3 regions of the Bradyrhizobium sp. 2TAF36 genome follow, and region 1 is predicted to be linked to each of the others. Evidence: predicted binding sites of a transcription regulator. Region 1 holds the regulator's gene; each other region holds the start of a gene.

What was found. The regulator PhoB, encoded in region 1, activates phosphate uptake and scavenging genes when phosphate is short. The targets are predictions, from matches to a motif close to TGTCATNNANCTGTCAT.
Region 2: the regulator PhoB is predicted to act here: its motif matches at 1,055-1,071, upstream of AB4Z51_RS03825 (DUF47 domain-containing protein).
Region 3: the regulator PhoB is predicted to act here: its motif matches at 1,180-1,196, upstream of AB4Z51_RS12960 (DUF2278 family protein).

The regions. Positions count from the first base shown of each region.
Region 1 covers NZ_JBFRFR010000011.1:48,065-50,327, forward strand. The annotation lists gene AB4Z51_RS08375 (GcrA family cell cycle regulator) at 1-416, shown strand, start outside; gene phoB (phosphate regulon transcriptional regulator PhoB) at 653-1,360, opposite strand; gene phoU (phosphate signaling complex protein PhoU) at 1,376-2,092, opposite strand; gene pstB (phosphate ABC transporter ATP-binding protein PstB) at 2,104-2,263, opposite strand, start outside.
Region 2 covers NZ_JBFRFR010000005.1:28,943-31,205, reverse strand. The annotation lists gene AB4Z51_RS03830 (anion permease) at 1-352, opposite strand, end outside; gene AB4Z51_RS03825 (DUF47 domain-containing protein) at 368-1,012, opposite strand; gene AB4Z51_RS03820 (branched-chain amino acid ABC transporter permease) at 1,169-2,137, opposite strand; gene AB4Z51_RS03815 (branched-chain amino acid ABC transporter permease) at 2,139-2,263, opposite strand, start outside.
Region 3 covers NZ_JBFRFR010000019.1:41,327-43,589, reverse strand. The annotation lists gene hflX (GTPase HflX) at 1-18, shown strand, start outside; gene AB4Z51_RS12960 (DUF2278 family protein) at 97-1,119, opposite strand; gene mazG (nucleoside triphosphate pyrophosphohydrolase) at 1,314-2,168, opposite strand.

The DNA.
Region 1 (2,263 bases):
ATGTGACCCGCAATGCCGTAATCGGCAAAGTGCACCGGCTCGGCCTGTCGGGCCGCGCCAAGAGCCCTTCATCGGCAGCGCCGCGGCCGCGCAAGGCGCGCCCCGCCCAGCACATGATGCGGGTGACCCGCCCGATCGCACGCGGCAACACCGCGCTGGCGCAGGCCTTCGAAGTCGAGGTCGAGGCCGAACCGGTCACCTACGACAACGTCGTGCCGATGAGCCAGCGGCTGTCGCTGCTGGAGCTGAACGAGGCGACCTGCCACTGGCCGGTCGGCGATCCCTCGAGCCCGGATTTCTTCTTCTGCGGCGGCAAGGCGCTCTCCGGCCTGCCCTACTGCGCCCAGCACTCGCGCGTGGCGTATCAGCCCGCGGCCGATCGCCGGCGCGCGCCGGTGAAGCCGGGTCCGCGCTGAGGTCGTTCTGAGCTCGGAAAGGAGCCGTCACACGATGGCGGCTCAACAAATCCGATGTCGTCCCGGACAAGCGCGCCTCAAGCGCGCGCAGATCCGGGACCCTTAACCACCGCAAGATGTGGCTACGGGGACTCGGAGTTACCTTTTCACACAATAACCACTCGCTGTGGGTGTCCCGGACCTGCGCTTACGCTTGTCCGGGACGACACCGAGGGTGCGGCCGCAGCTCACCAAGCTTACGCCTGCTCCGCCTTCGCAAAGCGATCGTCCAGTGCGTAGCCCGCACCGCGGACGGTGCGGATCGGGTCCTGCTCGCGGCCGAGATTGAGCAGCTTGCGCAGGCGGCCGATATGGACGTCGACAGTGCGCTCGTCGATGTAGATGTCACGGCCCCAGACACTGTCGAGCAGCTGCTCGCGCGAGAATACGCGGCCGGGATGCTCCAGGAAGAACTCCAGCAGGCGATATTCGGTCGGGCCGAGATCGATCGGCCGGCCCGAACGCGCCACGCGACGCTTGTCGCGGTCAAGCTCGATGTCGCCATAGGCGAGCACCGTGGCGAGCCGCTCGGGGCTGGCGCGCCTGAGCAGGCCCTTCACGCGTGCCAGCAGCTCCGGCACCGAGAACGGCTTGACGATGTAGTCGTCGGCGCCGGTCGCAAGGCCCCGCACCCGCTCGCTCTCCTCGCCGCGCGCGGTGAGCATGATGATCGGGAGCTGCTTGGTCTCGGGCCGGGTGCGCAGCCGCCGGCACAGCTCGATGCCGGAGAGGCCCGGCAACATCCAGTCGAGCACGATCAAATCGGGGATGTGCTCCTTGAGGCGGGTGTCGGCGTCGTCGCCGCGCATCACCGTCTCGACGTCATAGCCGTCGCCTTCGAGGTTGTAGCGGAGAAGCTCGGTGAGAGCTTCCTCGTCCTCAACCACCATAATGCGTGCGCCCATGGTGTTCGTCGCTCCTTAAGTGTTCGGGACCGTCGTGGCGAAGGTCGTCATGTCGCCCTTCGGCCGCTTGTCGGTGATCGCCTGGCCCTCGATCATGTAGAACACGGTCTCGGCGATGTTGGTGGCGTGGTCACCGATGCGCTCGATGTTCTTGGCGCAGAACATCAGATGGATGCAGAACGAGATGTTGCGCGGATCCTCCATCATGTAGGTGAGGAGCTCGCGGAACAGCGAGGTGCAGATGGCGTCGACTTCCTCGTCGCCCTTCCACACCGCCATCGCCGCCGGCAGATCGTGCGCGGCATAGGCGTCCAGCACCGACTTGACCTGTTGCTGCACGAGGTCGGTCATGTGCTCCAGACCGCGGAACAGCTTGAGCGGATGGAAATCCGTCTCCAGCGCCGCGACGCGCTTGCCCATGTTCTTGGCGAGGTCGCCGATCCGCTCGAGATCGGTCGCGACGCGCATGGCGCCGACGATCTCGCGCAGATCCACCGCCATCGGCTGGCGGCGCGCGATGGTGAGAACGGCGCGCTCCTCGATCTTCTTCTGGAGCGCGTCGAGCTCGGCGTCGATGGTCACGACGCGCTGGCCGAGCGCGACGTCGCGGCGGATCAGCGCGTCGACGGAATCGACGATCATGCGCTCGGCGATGCCGCCCATCTCGGCGACCAGGCGCGTGAGCTCCTGGAGGTCGGTGTCGAAGGCCTTTGCGGTATGTTCAGAACCCATGTTCCGTCTCCTCAGCCGAACCGGCCGGTGATGTAATCCTGCGTGCGCCGGTCGGTCGGCGACGTGAAGATCTTGCTGGTGTCGTCGAACTCGATCAGCTCGCCGAGATACATGAAGGCGGTCTTGTCGGAGACGCGCGCCGCCTGCTGCATGTTGTGGGTGACGATCGCG
Region 2 (2,263 bases), on a different contig from region 1:
CGACGAGACCGCCGATCAGCGCATGCGACGACGAGGACGGGATGCCCAGCCCCCAGGTCACCAGGTTCCAGACGATCGCGCCGACAAGGGCCGCGAAGATCACCTGGGCGTCGACCACCGCGGGCTCGATGATGCCGGTGCCGATGGTCTGGGCAACATGCAGCCCGAACACCATGAAGGCGATGAAATTGAAGAACGCCGCCCAGAGCACCGCGAATTGCGGCCGCAGCACGCGGGTGGACACGATGGTCGCGATCGAATTGGCGGCGTCGTGCAGGCCGTTCAGGAAGTCGAACAGCAGCGCGACGGCGATCAAGCCGACGAGGACAGGAAGTCCGAGCGCAGCATCCACGGCGCGACTCCTGCCCTAAACTTGCTCGATGACGATGCTGTTGATCTCGTTCGCGACGTCGTCGAAACGGTCGGCCACCTTTTCGAGATGGTCGTAGATCTCGACGCCGACGATGAAATCCATCGCGCTGCCATCACGATGCTTGAGGAACAGCTCCTTCAGCCCGATGTCATGGAGATCGTCGACCCGGCCCTCCAGCTTGCCCAGCTCCTCCGTGATCGCGGTCAGCATCGCGACGTTCGGGCCGATCGACTGCATCAGCGGCAACGCGCGCCCCACGAGATTGGCGCATTCGATCAGGAGCCCGCCAATCTCCCGCATCGGCGGCTCGAAGGTGCGGACCTCGAACAGCATCACGGCCTTGGCCGTCTGCTGCATCTGGTCGATGGCATCGTCCATCGAGGTGATTAGATTTTTGATGTCGCCACGGTCGAAGGGGGTGATGAAGGTGCGGCGCACCGCCGTCAGCACCTCACGGGTGATGTTGTCGGCGTCATTCTCGAACTGGTTGACACGCTGGCAGTAGACCGGCGTCTCCTCGCCCCCATTGAGCATGCCCTGGAGTGCGATCGAGCCCTGGATCACGGTCTGTGCATGGCGGTCGAACAGGTCGAAGAACCGTTCTTCCTTGGGCAGGAAAGCGCGAAACCATCGCATCATGGGGATAGGCTACCGGTTGGAAATGGCCCGGCCCGAACGGACCGTCATGAAACTGTCATAGACCATTTCCACCCCGCGCGCGTGTCATCTCACGCCCGCGAAGCAGGATCATCCACCGGATTATCGCGCCAATGAAATTGGCGCGATATCAATGACTTAGAGCGAGCGCCGGAAGTAATGAGCGATTTCGCCGATGACGCCGCGGCGGAAGGTGAGCACGCAGACCACGAAGATCGAGYCCTGGATCACCGTCACCCATTGGCCAAAACCCGCCAGATATTGCTGCATGGCGATGATCGCGAAGGCACCAACCACGGGGCCGAAGATGGTGCCGAGACCGCCAACCAGCGTCATCAGCACGACCTCGCCCGACATCGTCCAGTGCACGTCGGTGAGCGAGGCATTCTGCGCCACGAACACCTTCAGCGATCCGGCAAAGCCGGCCAGCGTGCCGGACAGGACGAAAGCCAGGAATTTATATTGGTCGGTCCGGTAGCCGAGCGAGATCGCGCGCGGCTCGTTCTCGCGGATCGACTTCAGCACTTCACCGAACGGCGAGTTGATGATGCGGTAGATCAGCAGGAAGCCGGCGAGGAAGCCGGCCAGCACGACGTAATAAAGCACCGTCGGCTTGGAGAGATCGAGCAAGCCGAACATCCGCCCCTGCGGAATGCCCTGAATGCCGTCCTCACCATGGGTGAACGGCGCCTGGAGGTAGATGAAGTACAGGAGCTGCGACAGCGCCAGCGTGATCATCGAGAAATAGATGCCCTGGCGGCGGATCGAGATATAGCCGGTGATGAGCGACAGCCCGAACGCCGCGACGATTCCAACGAGGATGCCGAGCTCCGGCGGCAACGCCCACACTTTCAGCGCGTGCGCGCTGCAATAGCCGGCGGTGCCCATGAACATTGCGTGGCCGAACGACAACAGGCCGCCATAGCCGATCAGCAGGTTGAAGGCGCAGGCAAGCAGCGCAAAGCACAGCGCCTGCATCACGAAGAACGGATAGACGCCCGTGAAGGGCACCGACGCCAGCAGCAGCGCCATCACCACGAACACGACCATCTCGTCACGCATCGCGCGCGGGGTTACCGGCAGCGTGTCGTCCGTCAAGGCTGTCATATCAGGCCGCCCTTCCCGTCAGTCCCGTTGGCTTCACCAAGAGCACCAGCACCATCAGCACGAACACGACGGTGTTGGAGGCCTCGGGGTAGAAATACTTGGTCAGGCCCTCGATCACACCGAGCG
Region 3 (2,263 bases), on a different contig from region 1:
GTGCCGCGCGTGGCGTGATCCGAAGGGCGCGGTGCGCCCGACCGGCTTGAATGCGATATCGACCGTATCCGCGTTTCTGGGTTGAGACGCGTAACGCTAGAATGGAATGGTCAGGCCCGGATTCTTCGCTTGCGCCTTGGTATAGGCGACGCCGTGGATCTTGATCCCGCGCTCGTCCAGCAACGAAATGATGCCGCCCTGGTTCGACAATTCCATCGGCTTCTGCACGACGATTGCGAGCGTGCCCCCGGCTGCGATCTTCCCTGACAGGACCATCTTGTTCTTCTGCTTGTCGGCCAGCATCCAGCCGGTGAGATCGATGTCGCGATCGGCTGTATTGAGCAGCGTGACGACTTCCCGCTCGGGCGTCTTCAAGGCATTGACGAGTGCTGCGATGATGCGCACGAGTCCGTCCGGCATTTGCCCGGTCGGAGGAGCCGTCGGATCTGGCGGCTGTGTCGGCGCGCCGAGATCGATGGGGTCACCGGTCTTGTCGTCGGTGTGCCAGGCCTGCGTCTGGAATTTGAGGAAGACCGCCGTCCATAGCTTCTGATCCGGGAATTCGAACACCAGCCCGCCGTCTTGCCATGGCCCGTTGTCGCCCGAGAACCTTCCGATCGGATTTCCCTGATTCATATGGATGTCGTGAATGCCGCGACCCGGCCGGAAGCCGAAATAATTGTCCGCTTTGGTCTCCGGCCCCCACGTCTCACCGAATGCGTAGATCATCGCGCTTTCGTTTGAGAGCGCGCGCTGGACGAACTGGTCGAGCTTCTCGTTGAGGTCATTGTCGGGTCCGGGCACCGACAGCGGCAGCGGGATCATCTCCTGGGGCTGCATCAGATTGCCGCGAATGAAGTCCAGCGCGATGCTGRCCGGCTTCGGCGGCTGCGGGTGCAGGCCCTCCGGCAGCGCCGCGAGATGATCGGTGATCGGATGGACAAAGTGCGATCGCACCAGGAACTCGACTTCGCTTCCGTCGGCTGACTGCACATTGACGGCGATGCGGAAATCCGCGTTGTCGGCCACGACATGGACTTGATAGTGCGGCGACTGGCCGGTGCCGAAACGCATCGCGATCGGGCGTCCCTTGAGGACCGAATAGTGCTTTAATGGCATCGCACTCACCTGAGGTGGGATTTCGGCTGCGCGGGCTCCGTTGCTCAACTTTAGACTGCTTGTCGTGACGGTTTCATGGCTTGACTGCGATCCGCCATGACCGCCTCGCTGCATTCGGGAAAAGATGCTGACCTATATCTCCTTCGCGACCGCTTCGATCCTTGCGGGTACGCCGATGGAGCAGGCCCACAACGCTAGCGGCGGGCCTGCGAACGAGTCTCCGATACCGGTTTCGCCTCACTCTTAGCCGCATTCCACAGCGCGTCCATCTCCGCCAGCGACGCCTGCTGGAGCGTCCGGCCCTGCGCCTCGAGCGCGCGCTCGATGAAGGCGAACCGCCGCTCGAACTTTGCATTCGTCGCGCGCAGCGCGGCTTCCGGATCGGCGTCGACGTGGCGGGCGAGATTGACGAGTGCGAACATCAGATCGCCGGTTTCTTCCGCCAGCCCCTCGCTGTCGTTGCGGTCGAGCGCCGCCTCGATCTCGTCGGCTTCCTCGCGGATTTTCGCCAGCACCGCGCGCGGGTCGTTCCAGTCGAAGCCGACGGTGGAAGCCTTGCGCTGGAGCTCCATCGCGCGGGTCAGCGCGGGCTGACCGGCCTTGACGCCCGAGAGTAACGACTTGTGCGTCGGCGTTTCCTCCGGCGGCCGGCGCGCCGCACGTTCGGCTTTCTCCTCGGCCTTGATGCGGTCCCAGACTTCCTTGACGTGGGAGGCGGCGAGGTTGCCGTCCTTGTCGGCGAAGACATGGGGATGGCGCCGGATCATCTTGCGGGTGATGGCCTCCACGACGTCGCCGAAGGCAAAGGCATTCTGTTCTGAAGCCATCTGGGCGTGGAACACGACCTGGAGCAGGAGGTCGCCGAGCTCCTCGCGCAGATCGTCGAGATCGCCGCGGCTGATGGCCTCGACCACCTCATAGGCTTCCTCGATCGTGTAGGGCGCGATCGTCGCGAAATTCTGCTCGAGGTCCCAGGGGCAGCCGGTCACCGGCGTGCGCAGCGCCGCCATGATCTCGATCAGACGGGAAATGTCGCGGGAAGGGGTCATTGCGGGGCAGTCTCCTGGCTCCAAAGCCTTATGCCAAAAGCGGCCCGCCGTTCCCAGCGCGGCGCGGCGGAACAGGCCGATTTCCACCGATTGGC